Regions from separate parts of the Alteromonas sp. ABH2_165 genome, predicted to be linked through region 1. Evidence: predicted binding sites of a transcription regulator. Region 1 holds the regulator's gene; each other region holds the start of a gene.

The links. The regulator FNR, encoded in region 1, switches genes on or off when oxygen is low (the NO sensors DNR and NnrR bind a similar motif). The targets are predictions, from matches to a motif close to TTGATCTAGATCAA.
Region 2: ACXAFQ_RS14205 (FeoA family protein) is a predicted target of FNR. The motif match lies at 1,596-1,609, and genes of this name have one in related genera.
Region 3: ACXAFQ_RS02070 (DUF3149 domain-containing protein) is a predicted target of FNR. The motif match lies at 1,599-1,612, and genes of this name have one in related genera.
Region 4: hemN (oxygen-independent coproporphyrinogen III oxidase) is a predicted target of FNR. The motif match lies at 1,327-1,340, and genes of this name have one in related genera.

The regions. Positions count from the first base shown of each region.
Region 1 covers NZ_JBSWWF010000009.1:113,614-117,454, forward strand. Annotated here, with positions in the region: gene ccoS (cbb3-type cytochrome oxidase assembly protein CcoS) at 1-94, shown strand, start outside; gene ACXAFQ_RS17250 (sulfite exporter TauE/SafE family protein) at 87-752, shown strand; gene fnr (fumarate/nitrate reduction transcriptional regulator Fnr) at 782-1,519, shown strand; gene uspE (universal stress protein UspE) at 1,621-2,541, shown strand; gene ttcA (tRNA 2-thiocytidine(32) synthetase TtcA) at 2,637-3,575, shown strand; gene rssA (patatin-like phospholipase RssA) at 3,579-3,841, shown strand, end outside.
Region 2 covers NZ_JBSWWF010000007.1:23,039-26,879, reverse strand. Annotated here, with positions in the region: gene thiC (phosphomethylpyrimidine synthase ThiC) at 1-1,436, opposite strand, end outside; TPP riboswitch at 1,560-1,672, opposite strand; gene ACXAFQ_RS14205 (FeoA family protein) at 1,874-2,107, shown strand; gene feoB (ferrous iron transporter B) at 2,150-3,841, shown strand, end outside.
Region 3 covers NZ_JBSWWF010000001.1:470,822-474,662, reverse strand. Annotated here, with positions in the region: gene prmB (50S ribosomal protein L3 N(5)-glutamine methyltransferase) at 1-662, opposite strand, end outside; gene smrB (endonuclease SmrB) at 795-1,361, shown strand; gene ACXAFQ_RS02070 (DUF3149 domain-containing protein) at 1,372-1,491, opposite strand; gene ACXAFQ_RS02065 (transglycosylase SLT domain-containing protein) at 1,787-2,479, opposite strand; gene gshA (glutamate--cysteine ligase) at 2,590-3,841, opposite strand, start outside.
Region 4 covers NZ_JBSWWF010000003.1:111,109-114,949, forward strand. Annotated here, with positions in the region: gene hemN (oxygen-independent coproporphyrinogen III oxidase) at 1-1,266, opposite strand, end outside; gene ACXAFQ_RS07830 (TonB-dependent receptor) at 1,448-3,841, opposite strand, start outside.

The DNA of each region.
Region 1 (3,841 bases):
TCTCGATCGTCAGGGGTACAGCATACTCTTTGACGATGACCTGTCGCCCGAAGAGAAAAAACTCGCTGAAGAACGAAAGAAACTGAATGAGTGAGTTTTCTTTTCTATCGGCCTTTTTGGTTGGTATTGCCGGTGGTGTCCATTGCATTGGCATGTGTGGTGGCGTTTCAATTGCGCTTTCTGGCGCAATTCCCAGAAATGCCAATGGCTTTCCTTATGCACTGGCCTACAACTTTGGTCGCATTACCAGTTATATTCTGGCTGGTGCAATTACGGGGGCAGTTGCGCAAATCGCCAAAAAGTACCTGCCATTATCGGGGCCGATCCTCGCTATTCTAAGTGGAATCATGCTGTTATCTATGGCGTGTTATCTTGGCAATTGGTGGAGAGGCATTACTCATATTGAGAAGCTAGGCAGTCATTTATGGAAATCTATACAGCCAACCGCTAAACGTTTTTTACCTTTCAGGTCTCCTCTCTCCGCTATTCCTTATGGTATGATTTGGGGGTGGTTACCGTGTGGGCTGGTTTATTCCACTCTCACCTGGGCATTAGCGTCTGGTACAGCCTTTTCTGGCGCGGTGATCATGGCGGGATTTGGATTAGGTACACTTCCCGCGTTACTTGCCACCTGGGCAGGAGCGAACTGGGTCCTAAAAGGGTTCAGACAGCCGATGGTACGGCAACTAATCGCATTGAGTCTGCTGATATACGCGCTTTATATTTTATGGCGGGCAGTCAGTAGTTTTTAAAAGCAGTTACGTAAAAATGGTAAGTAAGCATGCAAAAGCGTTCGGATTTCTCTATCCACTGTCAAAACTGCAGTTTTAGTCACTTATGTCTTCCAGTTGCTTTAAACAAAACTGAAATTGAATCGCTGGACGATATCGTTGAACGAAAAAAGCCGCTTCATAAACATGACACCTTGGTTGAAGCGGGTGATAAATTCACGTCCTTGTACGCTGTACGTGCTGGCTCTTTCAAATCATTTGTGACCGACAGAGAAGGTGAAGAGCAAATTATTAGTTTCCACTTTCCGGGTGACATTATCGGTTTCGATGGATTACGCGACGATACGCATCAGAGTTATACCCAGGCGCTGGAAACGGCCATGGTTTGTGAACTTCCCTATGCCACGCTGGAAAAGATGTCAGAACAGTTTCCTAAGTTGCGAAACCAGGTCATGCGCTTTATGAGTGCTGAAATCAAGCAAGATCATCAAATGATGATGTTATTGAATAAACGCACCGCAGAAGAGCGATTGATTTACTTTATTGCTCACCTTTCTGGTCGTTTTGAAGAGCGCGGTTTCTCACATCGCCAGTTTAATCTAAGTATGACTAGAAACGAAATTGGTAATTATCTTGGCCTGACGGTAGAAACCATCAGCCGCTTGCTAACCCGTTTCCAGAAAGAAGGGATCATAAAAGTCGACGGCAAGCTGATCACCATTTTGGATTTTGAGGGCATGGATAAGCGTTTACACTCTATGGATATCCCCACTACCTGCGTTGACTGATATCCGAACAGTCTATTGATCTGAAACAACGTCTCTCCTGGGAGGTTTACTATACTAAAGATGTAAGCCGTATCGCAGTCCATAGACTAAGGAGGGACGTCATGATCACTTACAACCGCATTCTCGCCGTTGTCCAACCGGACAAATCCGAACAGCCCGCCCTTTCAAGAGCCATTGAAATAGCAAATAAAACCGGTGCTGAAGTCCATGCATTGCTGGTTGTTTATGACTTTTCTTACGACATGACCACCATGCTCACACGCGCTGAGCGAGAGGCAATGCGAAAAGCGGTAACCAATGATCGCAAGCAATGGGCTGAAAATACATTCAGTCACTATGACGGATGCCCGGTAAAAGTGTCTGTCGTCTGGAATGACAAAAGATACGAAGCCATTATTCGCTTTGCGGTAGAACAAAATATTGATCTTGTAGTTAAGTCAACCCGGCAGCATCACGAACTCAGCACCGTCATTTTCACACCCACAGATTGGAACTTACTCCGTAAGTGCCCCACCCCAGTGTTGCTGGTAAAAGACCATGTGTGGCCAGAAAATGGCACTGTGGTTGCAGCAGTCAATGTAGGTACTGAAGATAAAGAACATGCCGAACTGAATAACAAGATTACGGTTGTCGCCACCGACTATGCCAACATGCTAAGTGGTCAGGTGCATTTGGCAAATGCTTACCCGTCTACACCGTTGAATATTGCCATTGAAATCCCGGATTTTAACGCCCAAACCTATCAAAATTCCGTTAGGGATCATCATCTTAAAGAAATGGAAGCCCACAGTGCAAAATACGGTATTGGTATTGCCAACTGTCACGTTATTGAAGGCCTGCCAGAAAAAGCGGTATCACGCATCAGTGAACAGTTAAATGCTGAGCTGGTGGTTATTGGCACGGTTGGCCGCACCGGATTATCTGCAGCGTTCATTGGCAACACGGCTGAACACGTACTCGACAGCTTAAATTGTGATGTCCTCGCTATTAAGCCCGACGGATTTGTCTCGCCTATCAGGTAAGGTATTCACGCTGCCGCACGACTCTCTATGGCGGCAGCGCCCTTCGTTTTGTATAATGCCACTTTTATTTTTCCCATCGTCAATTCTGAAGTGTCATGAATCAATTAACATCAGCCGAATCCGGTACATCGAGCCACAGCGCCGAAAGCAAACAGAAGTACAATTTCAATAAGTTGCAGAAGCGCTTGCGTCGTAACGTGGGTAAAGCCATTGATGACTTCAAGATGATTGAAGACGGAGATAAAGTCATGGTGTGTCTGTCAGGGGGTAAAGACAGCTACACCATGTTAGACATTCTCCTTTTTTTACGAAAAATTGCGCCGATCCACTTTGATATCGTGGCGGTGAATCTTGACCAAAAGCAACCCGGCTTTCCTGAGCACGTTTTACCGGAATACCTGGCATCACTGGGCATCGATTATAAAATCGTAGAAGAAGACACCTACTCCATTGTGAAAGATAAGATCCCTGAGGGTAAAACGACCTGTTCTCTGTGCTCGCGGCTGCGCCGTGGCATACTCTATCGCACTGCCAAAGAATTAGGCGCAACCAAAATCGCATTGGGGCATCATCGTGACGACATGTTGGAAACTTTGTTTTTGAATATGTTCCATGGTGGAAAACTCAAAGCCATGCCACCGAAGCTTGTTAGCGATAATGGCGAACATATTGTTATCCGTCCTCTTGCCTATTGCAGTGAAAAAGACATTCAGAAATACTCAGACGCAGCATCATTCCCAATCATTCCCTGTAATCTCTGTGGTTCGCAAGAAAACCTACAAAGACAGAACATTAAAATGATGCTTCAAGACTGGAATAAACGTTTTCCTGGCAGAATTGAATCCATGTTCAGGGCGATTCAGAACGTTGCGCCGTCTCACCTGGCCGATAAAAACCTGTATGATTTCGCAGCTATTCAGACAACAGGTGCGCCTGTTGCCGATGGTGATACCGCATTTGATGCGCCTGAATTTAAAGACGAGCTGGCAGAAGAAAATCGTTCAGACGTGCAAATTGTCAACCTGGCGGATTAACACATGAAAATAGGACTTGCCCTGGGTGCTGGCGCGGCCAGAGGATGGACACACATTGGCATCATTCAAGCGCTGGAAAAGCTGGGTGTAAAGATTGATGTGGTTGCAGGATGCTCCATCGGTGCCTATGTGGGCGCGGCCTATGCCAGTGGTAAACTAGAGCCACTCAAAGAATGGGCTTGCTCGCTGACTGAATGGCAGATTTTAGCCTTAATGGGAGTTGGCATTCGAAAAGGTGGTATTGCCAGCGGTGAAAAGGTATTTAC
Region 2 (3,841 bases), on a different contig from region 1:
CAGCCGATTAGCGCAGCGCCAATGCCCGAGGTAAAGTGGTCGTAGCCCGGAGCAATATCGGTAGTGAGTGGGCCAAGTGTGTAGAATGGCGCGCCGTGGCAGTGATTAAGTTGCTCATCCATATTTTCTTTGATCATGTGCATCGGCACGTGGCCAGGGCCTTCAATCATCACCTGCACATCATATTCCCAGGCGATTTTGGTTAATTCTCCCAAGGTACGCAGCTCAGCAAACTGGGCTTCGTCATTGGCATCGGCAACCGAACCGGGGCGCAGGCCATCACCTAGCGACAAGCTCACGTCATAGGCCGCGCAGATCTCACAAATCTCGCGGAAATGCGCATACAGGAAACTTTCCTGGTGATGATAAAGACACCATTTGGCCATAATGGCACCGCCACGGGAAACAATGCCGGTCACCCGTTCAGCGGTCATGGGTACAAACGCCAACAGAACGCCAGCATGAATAGTGAAGTAATCTACGCCTTGCTCAGCCTGTTCAATCAACGTATCGCGAAAGACTTCCCAGTTAAGCTGTTCCGCAACGCCATTGACCTTCTCCAGTGCCTGATAAATGGGCACCGTGCCTATCGGTACTGGGCTGTTGCGCAATAGCCATTCACGGGTTTCATGAATATTTCGTCCTGTTGATAAGTCCATTACCGTATCTGCGCCCCAACGGGTGGCCCACACCAGCTTTTCGACTTCTTCTTCAATAGACGATGTCACCGCAGAATTACCAATATTAGCGTTCACCTTCACCAGGAAATTACGCCCAATGATCATCGGCTCCGCTTCTGGATGATTAATATTGGCCGGAATGATGGCGCGACCTGCCGCTACTTCCTGGCGCACAAACTCGCCGGTGATTTGAGCAGGAATGGTAGCGCCAAACGGCTCGCCTTTATGCTGACGCAAGAGTTGCTCGTCATGAATGGTAGACCGAGCCATGTTTTCCCTGATTGCAATAAACTCCATCTCCGGCGTAACAATGCCGCGGCGGGCATAGTGTAATTGCGTCACGATTTTCTCAGGCAGTGCTTTGCGAATAACCGGGCGCGCTTTAAAGCGAATAGACTCTGTGGTGATGTCTTTGTCTCTGGCTTGGGTGTAATCGGATTCAGACTTGTCGACAACGCCAGTATCATTACGCTCGGTAATCCAGGGGCCGCGAGTATCCGCAATACCTGCTGTTACATCCACTTCGCATTCCGGGTCGCCGAAGGGACCTGACGCGTCATATACGGGAATGGGGGGATTAAGCTCTTCTGAATCGGCGTCGATGCGTGTAGGCGATTGCGCAATCATTCGCACCGGAACACGCATAGTGTGCGCTTCATCGGTGAGATAGTGACGATAAGAGTTAGGAAAATTCTCACCCTGAAGTGAGTGGATAAACGATTGTGCCTGTTGGCGGTTTAAGCGTCGTGTTGACATAGCATTTGTTCCTTGGTCGGTATTAAATGCTTGTCAGGAGTGAAGTCACAAAGCACAAAATCATAAAACCAGACGAACGCCGGGCTTGGTTTTGCCAACAGACGAATCTGTAGACAAACTACGTGATTTTGCATGCTTGTTCCCTTCGCAGGTATTAGCCTGATCAGGTTCAACGGATCCCGCAATGCGGTCTCAGCTTGTTTTCATCAGAAAACGAAGCACTCCGACAAGTTCTATTTTACTATAATCACGGATTGAAAAAGAACACAAGCTTTGTCTCAACGTTAGAGATGTGAACTTCGACGATATGATGAGTAATGTCTCTGGTTCATTTATCCACTTTCTTGTACCCTTCCTGAAATTTTTAAAATCCGATTTGTTGGATTTTGTGAACTTGTTTTTAAACAGGTAATCACTAATAACTACAGAGACATCCTATGACATTGTGGGAACTTAATACCAAACAGCAGGCGCTCATTATCTCAGTGAAATCTGAATTGGCTGAGAACGTAAAAGAGCGACTTTCTGAGATGGGCATTCAAGTTGGCAGAGACATACAGTGCGTCAGAAAAGGCCCATTGGGCGGCCCTATTGTCATGCAATTGGGTGGCAGCGTGTTTGCAATCGAAGAAAATCTCGCCGCTCAAATTGAAATCGAAGCACGTAACTAACGCTCGTTTTTCCGCTGTCACAAGTAACAGGGTACGTATTCCATGCAACGCATTCTTATGGTCGGAAAGCCAAATTCCGGCAAGAGTCTTTTATTCAATCAATTAACCGGCCTGCGACAAAAAGTAGCGAATTATCCTGGTGTTACGGTAGAAGTAAAACGGGGTCAGTGTGCAGGTTTTGAAGTGGTTGACCTTCCCGGTACCTACACTATGCGCGGCCTCAGCCGCGATGAAGAAATTGCGATCAGGGAAATTACTCAGTCCATTGAGCGGGATGACACCTCGCTGGTGGTGTGCGTGCTTGATGCTACCCGTCTAGAGCGCAGTTTGGTGCTTGGACTGCAGGTTCAGCAGTTGGCGCGTGAAAACAACAAGTCTGTAGTATTTGCCCTCAATTTTATCGACGAAGTACGCCGGATTGGCGAAGATATCGACACAAAAGCGTTAAGCAAAGACCTCGGTAGTCCGGTGATGGCGCTGTCTGCCCGTACCCTTGATGGCCTGCACGAATTTAAAACCAGCATGCTGGAAATTGCTGCCGAGTCGGAAGAGCACAAGCCGTTTAATTCTATTGGCAAAGGTGAATCTGCAGTTCACAGAAGTCAGGAGTTAGCCGGAAAATACGGCCTGAAACTGGACGTTGTATTACGTAACCAAAACAGTGTCGACCGCTTTTTGCTGAATAGCTGGACAGGTTCAGTGGTGTTCCTGGCTGTGATGTTTGTATTGTTCCAAAGTATCTTCACGCTGGCAGCACCTTTGATGGACGGGATGGAATCGCTCATTGGTAGTGTCGCTGAGGGCGTAAGCGCAGTCACCCCCGAGGGCATTGTCACTGATTTCTTTAACGATGCGATTTTTGGCGGGTTAGGTTCGTTTTTGGTATTCGTGCCACAAATTATGGTACTTACCTTGATTATCGGTCTGCTGGAAGACAGTGGTTATCTGGCCCGTGCAGCATTAATGTGTCATCGGCCACTCAGTGCGGTTGGCTTGTCTGGCCGTAGCTTTATTCCCTATCTTTCCGGGCACGCATGTGCCATTCCCGCCATTATGGCAGCCCGTACTATTGAATCACCGCATAAACGCATGATTACCATGCTAACTATTCCGCTGATGTCATGTTCGGCCCGCTTGCCGGTATATGCACTGCTGGTGGCGGTACTGGTGCCTGAAGACGGCACTTTCCTGGGCATTTTCGGAATGCAGGGCGCAGCGTTTTTTGGTCTTTATTTCTTCGGTATCGTGGTAGCGCTGATCGTGAGCCAGTTTCTTAATCGCTTCTTGCCCCGGGATCTTGAAGAATCGGATATGCCGTTTATTCTCGAACTGCCAACCTATCGCTTACCGCACTGGAAGCCACTGACATTTCGTGTCATCGACAGTGGTTTACAATTTGTCCGCCGGGCTGCACCGATTATCTTCATGGTATCAGTGGGGATCTGGATCCTGGGTTATTTTCCAATGGAGTCGAAACTACAAGACAGTTGGCTGGGGCAGATTGGCCACTTTATCGAGCCGGTGTTCGCGCCCATGGGGCTAGACTGGCGCTACGGTGTAGCCATTCTGATGTCATTTCTTGCCCGTGAAGTCTTCGTAGGTGCACTCGGTACGCTGTTTGGTATGGATGGCGCTGAAGACAATGTCGGTGGTTTGGCTGAGCGTATCCAGGCTGACGGCTTGACAACCGGCGCTGGACTGGGCCTAGTCTTGTTTTATGTAGTCGCACTGCAA
Region 3 (3,841 bases), on a different contig from region 1:
TCTTCATCAACATAAGGCGGGTTAGACACGATTAAATCGTACTGCTGGCCTTCCAGACTGGTGAACAAATCAGAGTGGATGGGGAAAACCCGATCGCCCAGATTATGTTCCTGAATATTAAAGTCAGCCACTTCAAGGGCGTCGAATGAAATATCCACGGCATCAACCTGCGCCAGTGGGAAGGTGTGCGCCAGAGCGATAGCGATACAACCGCCGCCCGTACACATATCCAGAATACTGGTTGGCTCAACCGCTTCTTCAAGGTACGGGGCAAAGCGGGTTTTAATCAGTTCAGCAAATGGCGAACGAGGAATGAGCACGCGCTCGTCCACGTAAAACGGCATATCGCAGAACCAGGCTTCATGAGTGATATATGGCAGCGGCATGCGGGTTTGCACGCGCTTAAGTACCAAATCGGTTACTTTCTCTTTTTCTGACTGGGTTAGTCGCGCAGAAAATAAACCATCGCCGGTACGGGCAGTAATATCTTGTGGCAGATGTAGCGCGTGCATAACCAGGCAAACCGCTTCATCCCAACTGTTATCGGTACCGTGACCGTAGTAAAGTTGAGCGTAGTTGAAACGGCTGACAGTCCATCGCACCATATCTAGTACAGTGTGCAAATCGCGGATGGCTTCGTCTAAATAAATCTTATCGGTCATGGAGTGAGGTACATCGCCAGAAATAAAGCTGGTATCATACCGAAACTCAGGGCGACTCCCAACACAAAATGCGTGCACCACGCCGCATTTGCCCTATTCAATGCGTGTATAAGTGATAACCGGAGAAGATTGTTGGCGGATAAAAGCGGGCCTGAAAATAAGGATGACGATTTCGCGGCCTTTATGGATGAAATGAACGGCATTAAGCCGTTAACGCAGGATAAAGTGGTGCATAAGCGCCGCCATGTGCCAACCAAGCGTTTACATTCAGCCACACAGCCTGACAGCCGTCAGCAGCGTTTGCTCGATGCCAGCTTTGCTTTTTCTGATGTGTATCAAGCAAGTCTTCCCGCCCAAGGCCCCATGCGTTATTGCCGTGAAGACGAACCAACCCATAGCCTTAAACGTCTTCGTCGGGGTGATTTTTACCCGGAGCTGGTATTGGATCTCCACGGCCTAAATCGTGAGAATGTAAAGCTGGAACTCTCCGCATTAATTTATACCGCCCGCAAAGAACTGATTGACTGCGTTGGCATTGTGCATGGTATCGGCGCTGGAATTTTAAAAAACGCCTTGCCCCATTACCTGGTTCAACACCCCCATGTCAAAGCGTTTCACCAGGCTCCCCTGGAGTACGGTGGGCAAGGCGCGTTACTCGTTTTAATTGATACCCCAGACAGAAATGCAAAAAAGGGCTAAGCCTGCTTTGTTATTTATCCTGCTCGGCACTGTTGTGCATAAACAGCCAGGTGTAATACCCCATCATCACAATCACGACGAAAATTAATAGCAGCGAACCCCACACTACCGGATCTTTAATCATGGACATGAACATCGTTCTGCTCCTTAACATTGGTTGACGAGTTAAGTGTGCAACGGTGTCGGAGAAATTTCTGTGATCTGCATCAAGGGGTTTTTTCTGACGCTCGCGGGGGCATGACCTAGATCAACAGGCCATAAAACAATCTGAAAAGTTTTTACTTATTGCTATTGCAAATCATTATCATTTGCAATATATTGAAACTGCCTGTTCGACGTTGGGTGATTAACGGTCTTGGCTTAGCGTCGATTGTAGGCAGGTGTGTGGTGCGCCTGCCTACCTCTTTTTCTCCGCATTCCATCAATCAGGAAAATAATTTCCAGAACCAACTCTTACTTAAGTCTTCTTCGCAGGTTTTAAGTTGCGTTGCATAACGTAATGATCGCGCTTTAACGGTGCTAGCCACTTTTTTCAACCAGGGCTTGCTATTATAACTACGGCGTTTGTAGCCGCCCCAACCTTCATGATAATTCAGGTACTGGGCATAACCGTCCCATTTCGAGACCCCGTTTATTTTATACGACTTAGAAATAAACCAGCCCATGAAGTCCATGGCATCTTCGAAGTCGTCCCGGTCGGCCCAACTGTTACCCGTTTCCCGCACGTAGTCTGACCAGGTGATGGTTTTAGCCTGAGAATATCCATAAGCAGAACTCACCCTGCCCCATGGAATAAGACCGAAGAAAACATAATCTTTGGGTGGCAGTGCATCATGACGGAAAGAACTTTCCTGATACATGATTGCCATTGGAATATGAATAGGCACGCCCCACTTATCCCGGGCATCAGCCGCAGCGTCATACCAATCTTCTTTCTCATAGAAGATTTCACAGATATTACTGGTGTCCTGAGGTGGGGAGGTAGCGCAACCGCTCAGCAGGCTTGCCGAAAAAAAAGTGGCGCCAGCTAGAAAAAACTTGAAACGAATGTTGAACTTTCTCACTGGACGTTGTCTGAATAAGTGTTCTAGCAAAATGTGTGTGTTTCCCTGGAACATTATTTATGCCTGGCCCTCTTGCCAGGCATTTTTTTGTCTGTCGTTCAGGTATAGCCCTGCATTGATGCAGCATAAACGACGGTTCTGACTTCAGTTTACTTAACTTTACGTCAACTTGCTCGCGTTGCCATAGGTTCGGCAAAATAATCGTGAATGAAATCAGCAAATGATTTGTCATCTGCCGCCTCTACCGCTTTCTGAGCAGCGATGGATTCAGATGCCATTCTCTCAAAATCTTCGCGGCTATATTGTTTGTAATCGTAACCGTTTATTTCAGACGCATATTTCTGCGCCAGTTCCAGACCAAACACCACGTTATCTTTATTTTCTGCAAGCAACGCATCGAGAATGCGTCCTGATGGCGTTAGCGCCGGATCGCACACCTTTTCCCATTCGGTGTTTACCGCGATGGAATAATCAGAACGCTGGTTAGCTTTATCAAGCAATTCGGCAGTTTTTCTGAACTGAGCAAACAGCTTTTCAGTCCACGCACTAAAAGCGATGTCGCTGCCATTGGTGTGTAACTTAAGTTCAGGATTACGGCCTTCCAGCACGACTTTGTCCATGTTCTCGCGACACACCACTAACTCTTCTGGCGTCATGTCTGGTGATTCCATCATCAGACAACTCACCATAAACACATCAAGGAAATCCATTTGCGACTTGGTAATGCCCACCGGCGAGAAGGGGTTTACATCCAATACGCGCACTTCCACATAACTCACCCCACGACGTACCAAAGCATCGGTGGGCTTTTCCATCGATGCCGTTGGTTGCTTAGGACGTATGGGTGAATAGAGCTCATTTTCAATCTGCAGAATATTTTTCGATAACTGCTGATAATGACCGCCTTCGCCAGCAGCATACTGGCCAAAACGTTCAGATGGCGTGTACATGGCGCTGCGGAGTTTTTCCGTGTAGGTGGCTATTTGGTTGTAGCAAATTTGCAGCGCCGACTGCTCTGAGTTGGTATAGCCCAAGTCACTCATTCGCAGTGAAGTGGCGTAAGGCATATATAAAGTGCCCTTGCCCACTTTCTTGAACGGTAGAGTAGTCGGTTTTCCTTTCATGAAGGAATGACACAATGCCGGCGAAGCGCCATACAGGTAAGGCAACAACCAGCAAAGGCGACGATAGTTACGCACCATCGCCAGGTAGTCGGCAGACACCTGATCTTGTGAATAGGTCTGCCCTGTGTAGTCTGCCCACACTTTCCAGAAACTGTCTGGCAAAGAAAAGTTAAAGTGCACGCCGGAAATCGCCTGCATCATGCTGCCGTATCGATTTTTAAGGCCCATACGATACACACGCTTCATTTGCGCCACGTTTGATTCACCATAATAGGCCAGTGGAATACGGGAT
Region 4 (3,841 bases), on a different contig from region 1:
GATCCCGTCAGCGGTTATCTTCAGTAAACCGTCCTCAGCAAATTCTTTCAATGCCTCCAACTCAGCGGCAAAGTGATGGGTGAAATCAATGGCGAAACGCTTTTCCACCTCGCCAAAACACAAAAACAGGTTGCACATGAGTTGCTGAATCACATAGCCCCGCAACATGTCAGATGCCGACAGAAATAATCCGCGATGGGCTAGCTCCTGTTGACTATCTAACTGACCATAATAGTCGTTTAAGGTTTTCGGGTTTTGCAGATACGCATTACCAATGGCGCTAATGGAAGATACGCCCAATCCCAGTAAATCTAAATCACCACGGGTGGTGTAGCCTTGGAAATTACGGTGTAGTTCTCCATTGCGCTGAGCAACGGCGAGTTCGTCGTCGGGCAGTGCAAAGTGATCCATGCCAATCAGTTCATAGCCAATTCGGGTAAGGCTTTCCACAGCTTGCTTCATAAGTGCAGTTTTTTCCGCAGGTTTGGGCAGCCATTCACCCCTAATTTTACGTTGAGCCGCAAAGCGTGTGGGTAAATGGGCATAGCTGAATAAGCTAATTCGCTCTGGTTGCATGGCTTTAACCGCAGCAAGTGTTGTGGCAAAGGTATCTGGTGTCTGGTGGGGCAGGCCATAAATCAAATCTAGGTTCACTGATTTAAAATTCACGGCTCTGGCGTAGTCCACCAAGTGGGCAATATGAGATGTACTTTGTACCCGGTTGATAGCGTCTTGTACTTTGTAATCGGTATCTTGTACGCCAATGCTCAGCCGATTAAATCCCAGGTTGGCTAAGTGTTTGAGGTATTGCGGCATTACCCGGCGAGGATCTATTTCAATTCCGATTTCGGCATCATCGATCACATCAAAATTGGCTTTTATTAGTGTCATTAAACGCGTTTGTTGGCGTTCACTGAGGAAGCTCGGTGTGCCGCCGCCTAAGTGAATTTGTTCCACTTTTCTACCCGCAAAAGCGGCTGAGCGGATTGCCATTTCCTTGGCAAGATAATCTAAGTAGCGATCAGCTTTTTCACTATGACGGGTAACCACTTTATTACAGCCACAGTAATAGCAAAGGCTATGACAAAACGGAATGTGCAGATAAAGCGAAACGCTTCGTGCCTTCGACTGCGATAATGCATGCTCAACCGGTGACGAATGCGTGATTTCACCGAATTCAAGGGCTGTAGGGTAAGAGGTGTATCGAGGCCCGTTGATATTGTATTTTTGCATACGTGCGGGGTCGAAGAGTTCGCTGATAGCCATGCTTTTTCCGGTTTGTCTTTGAATACCCAGAAAGTATAACCACCGGCTAGCAGGCAAAAATTGATCTGATTCAATATTTTGCAGAATGTTGTAAGGAATTCGCAGTTCGAAAATTAGCGCACAAAAAAAGCACTGCCAGCGTGACTAGCAGTGCGCATTAACAAGCTCGATGAATCTGTAATTAAAAGGCTTTTCGCAAGGTAATCCCGTAAGACGCTGGCTGACCTGGGTAAGCCATTAGCTTACCGGCTTGCACGGGTACATCGAAGCCATTGCGGGCAATGTACTCTTCGTCTAACACGTTGCGGCCCCATAGTGTCACGTCCATATCCCATTGCGGTATGTTCATGTTTATACGGGCGTTAACGATATCGAAGCTGTCCACATGTTTGTAAGGATCGTTGGAGTCGTCGAGGTACAAATCACCCGTATACTGATAATCCAACGCCAGCAAGAATGGATAGGCGCCGATGTTGATAGTGTGCTCAAGATTGACGCCAATGGTTGTTTCAGGTTCAAAACCCAGTCTGTCTCCCGTACGAGAACAGTAGGGGGCATCAGCTGAGGGGCGACCGGGATCATCGATGCCCGTGTGCCAACTATAGGCTACCCAGCAAGTGCCTTTTTCAAACTTGTCGAATGTGGCTAAGGTTCTGGCCATGTTCACGCCTAGCCGGGTGTCTGTGGTAGGAAACCAAATTATTTCCAGTTCAAAACCTTTGGTACTCAGGTCGCCAGCATTTTGCAGGTTGAAGCCAAATCCGGTAAAGGTCGATGCCTGGAAGTCATCAATGCGGGTGTGATGTGCTGCGGCATTGATACGTAAATTCAGTGCGTCGATGTCTTGCTTCAAGCCCACTTCAAACGCGGTGGCTTTTTCGGCATTAAATTGCGGATCCAGTCCTTCGGCAATACGGTCGGTATTCATACCGCCAGATTTAAACCCGGTGCCGACACTGGCGTAGTACAGGCGGTCATTGTCGGGCTGCCAGCTCAGTTTTACTGTGCCCGTGATTTGGTTGTCTTTACGGCTTTCATCCAGAGCTGTTCGCGGCAGCACGGAGGCAGTGCCAAGGAAAAAGTAACCCCATCCAGCTTGTTGAAAGGGCGCGAGGGCGGCTAATTGTGACAATTCCGGTTGAATACCGCTTGCCAACGCCTGCGCAATCCCACCAAGGGCTGCGCCGGCCAGTGTGGGATTGGGGAGCAGCGCAGGGTCAAGTGGTAAACCATTGATACCCGGCCCTTGTTCAGTGTAGCGACCCACCAGGGTTTTCTCTTCGCGGGTGTAGCGTAATCCCGTAGTAAGGGTGAAATGCTCGGTAAATTGCCAGTCACTCTGGCCAAATACGGCTATGCTGTCTTGTTCCTGATAGGCAGTATGGGCGAACTGCGTGTTTGCCGGGGTGGCTGGAGCTGCAGGCGCGATCAAGCCGCCACTAGCAGCGCTAAGACCATTGAGCCCCTCTATCAGCGGCGTGAGTTCTGTTGCCGAGGCCGCAAAAAATAACGGAAATTCTTCGCCAGTGGTGATATCAAAGTTTAGTCCGAGATTTTGACTGAAATAATAGAGTCCACCTATTACGGTTACCGAATCTCGACTGTACGTTGCCCGGAGTTCTTGGGAAAACGCTTGCTGACCCGCATCGTTTGTGGTGCTGAGCATATCTGCATCGGTAAAGTCGGTATCGGTAGTGTCGAGGCTGTCAAAGCTGCGCCAGCCACTGACTGATGTGACAAGTAGCGTGTTGGATATTTGCCAATTTACTTCGGCAGAAAGCCCTTTGTCGGTCATTGCTGAAACAGGTAGGGCGGACAGGGCTGTGGTGTAGTCGTAAAAAGAGTCGCCACCGAATAAAGTGGCACTGACGGGCGGCATCATAAGCAGCGCATCAGATCCAAATTTGCCAGCAATATCATTGGCGACAGTATTGCTTTGCAGTGTTAGTGCCCCGCAACAATGCTCATCGAGCTCTGCATAATCGGCGATAACGCGAATGCTTACATCTTCATTCGGCGTATATAGGGCTTGTAACCGCACACCTGAACGGTCTCTGTTATTAATCGTATTAGGCCCGAGGTTTACATCGTCAATCCAACCATCCCGCTGGGTGGTGAAACCTGATACGCGTGCAGCAAGTCTATCGTCAACAAGGTTAATAGAAGTGGCACCACTTAAGCGATACAGGTTGTCACTGCCCAGTGTACCACTGACAAAGCCATCGCCATTTTCAAAAGTTGCTGCCTTGCTGCGGAAAACCACGGCACCTGCCGGTGTATTTTTGCCAAATAACGTGCCTTGAGGACCGCGCAGAATTTCAACTGCGTCGATATCCACCAAATCGTTTATGACTGCATTCTGACGTGAACGGTAGACGCCATCAACATAAAGCCCGACAGAAGATTCAAAGCCAAAATTTTGCGATGATGTGCCTATGCCACGCACAGAAAAACTGGAGTTTGTTGCACTTTGGCTTTGAAATGCTTGAAAAGCGGGAACATAGCCTTGTAGATCATAGATATCCAGAGACACGCTTTCTGCGATATCGGTGCCAGATACCACCGTAAGTGCAAC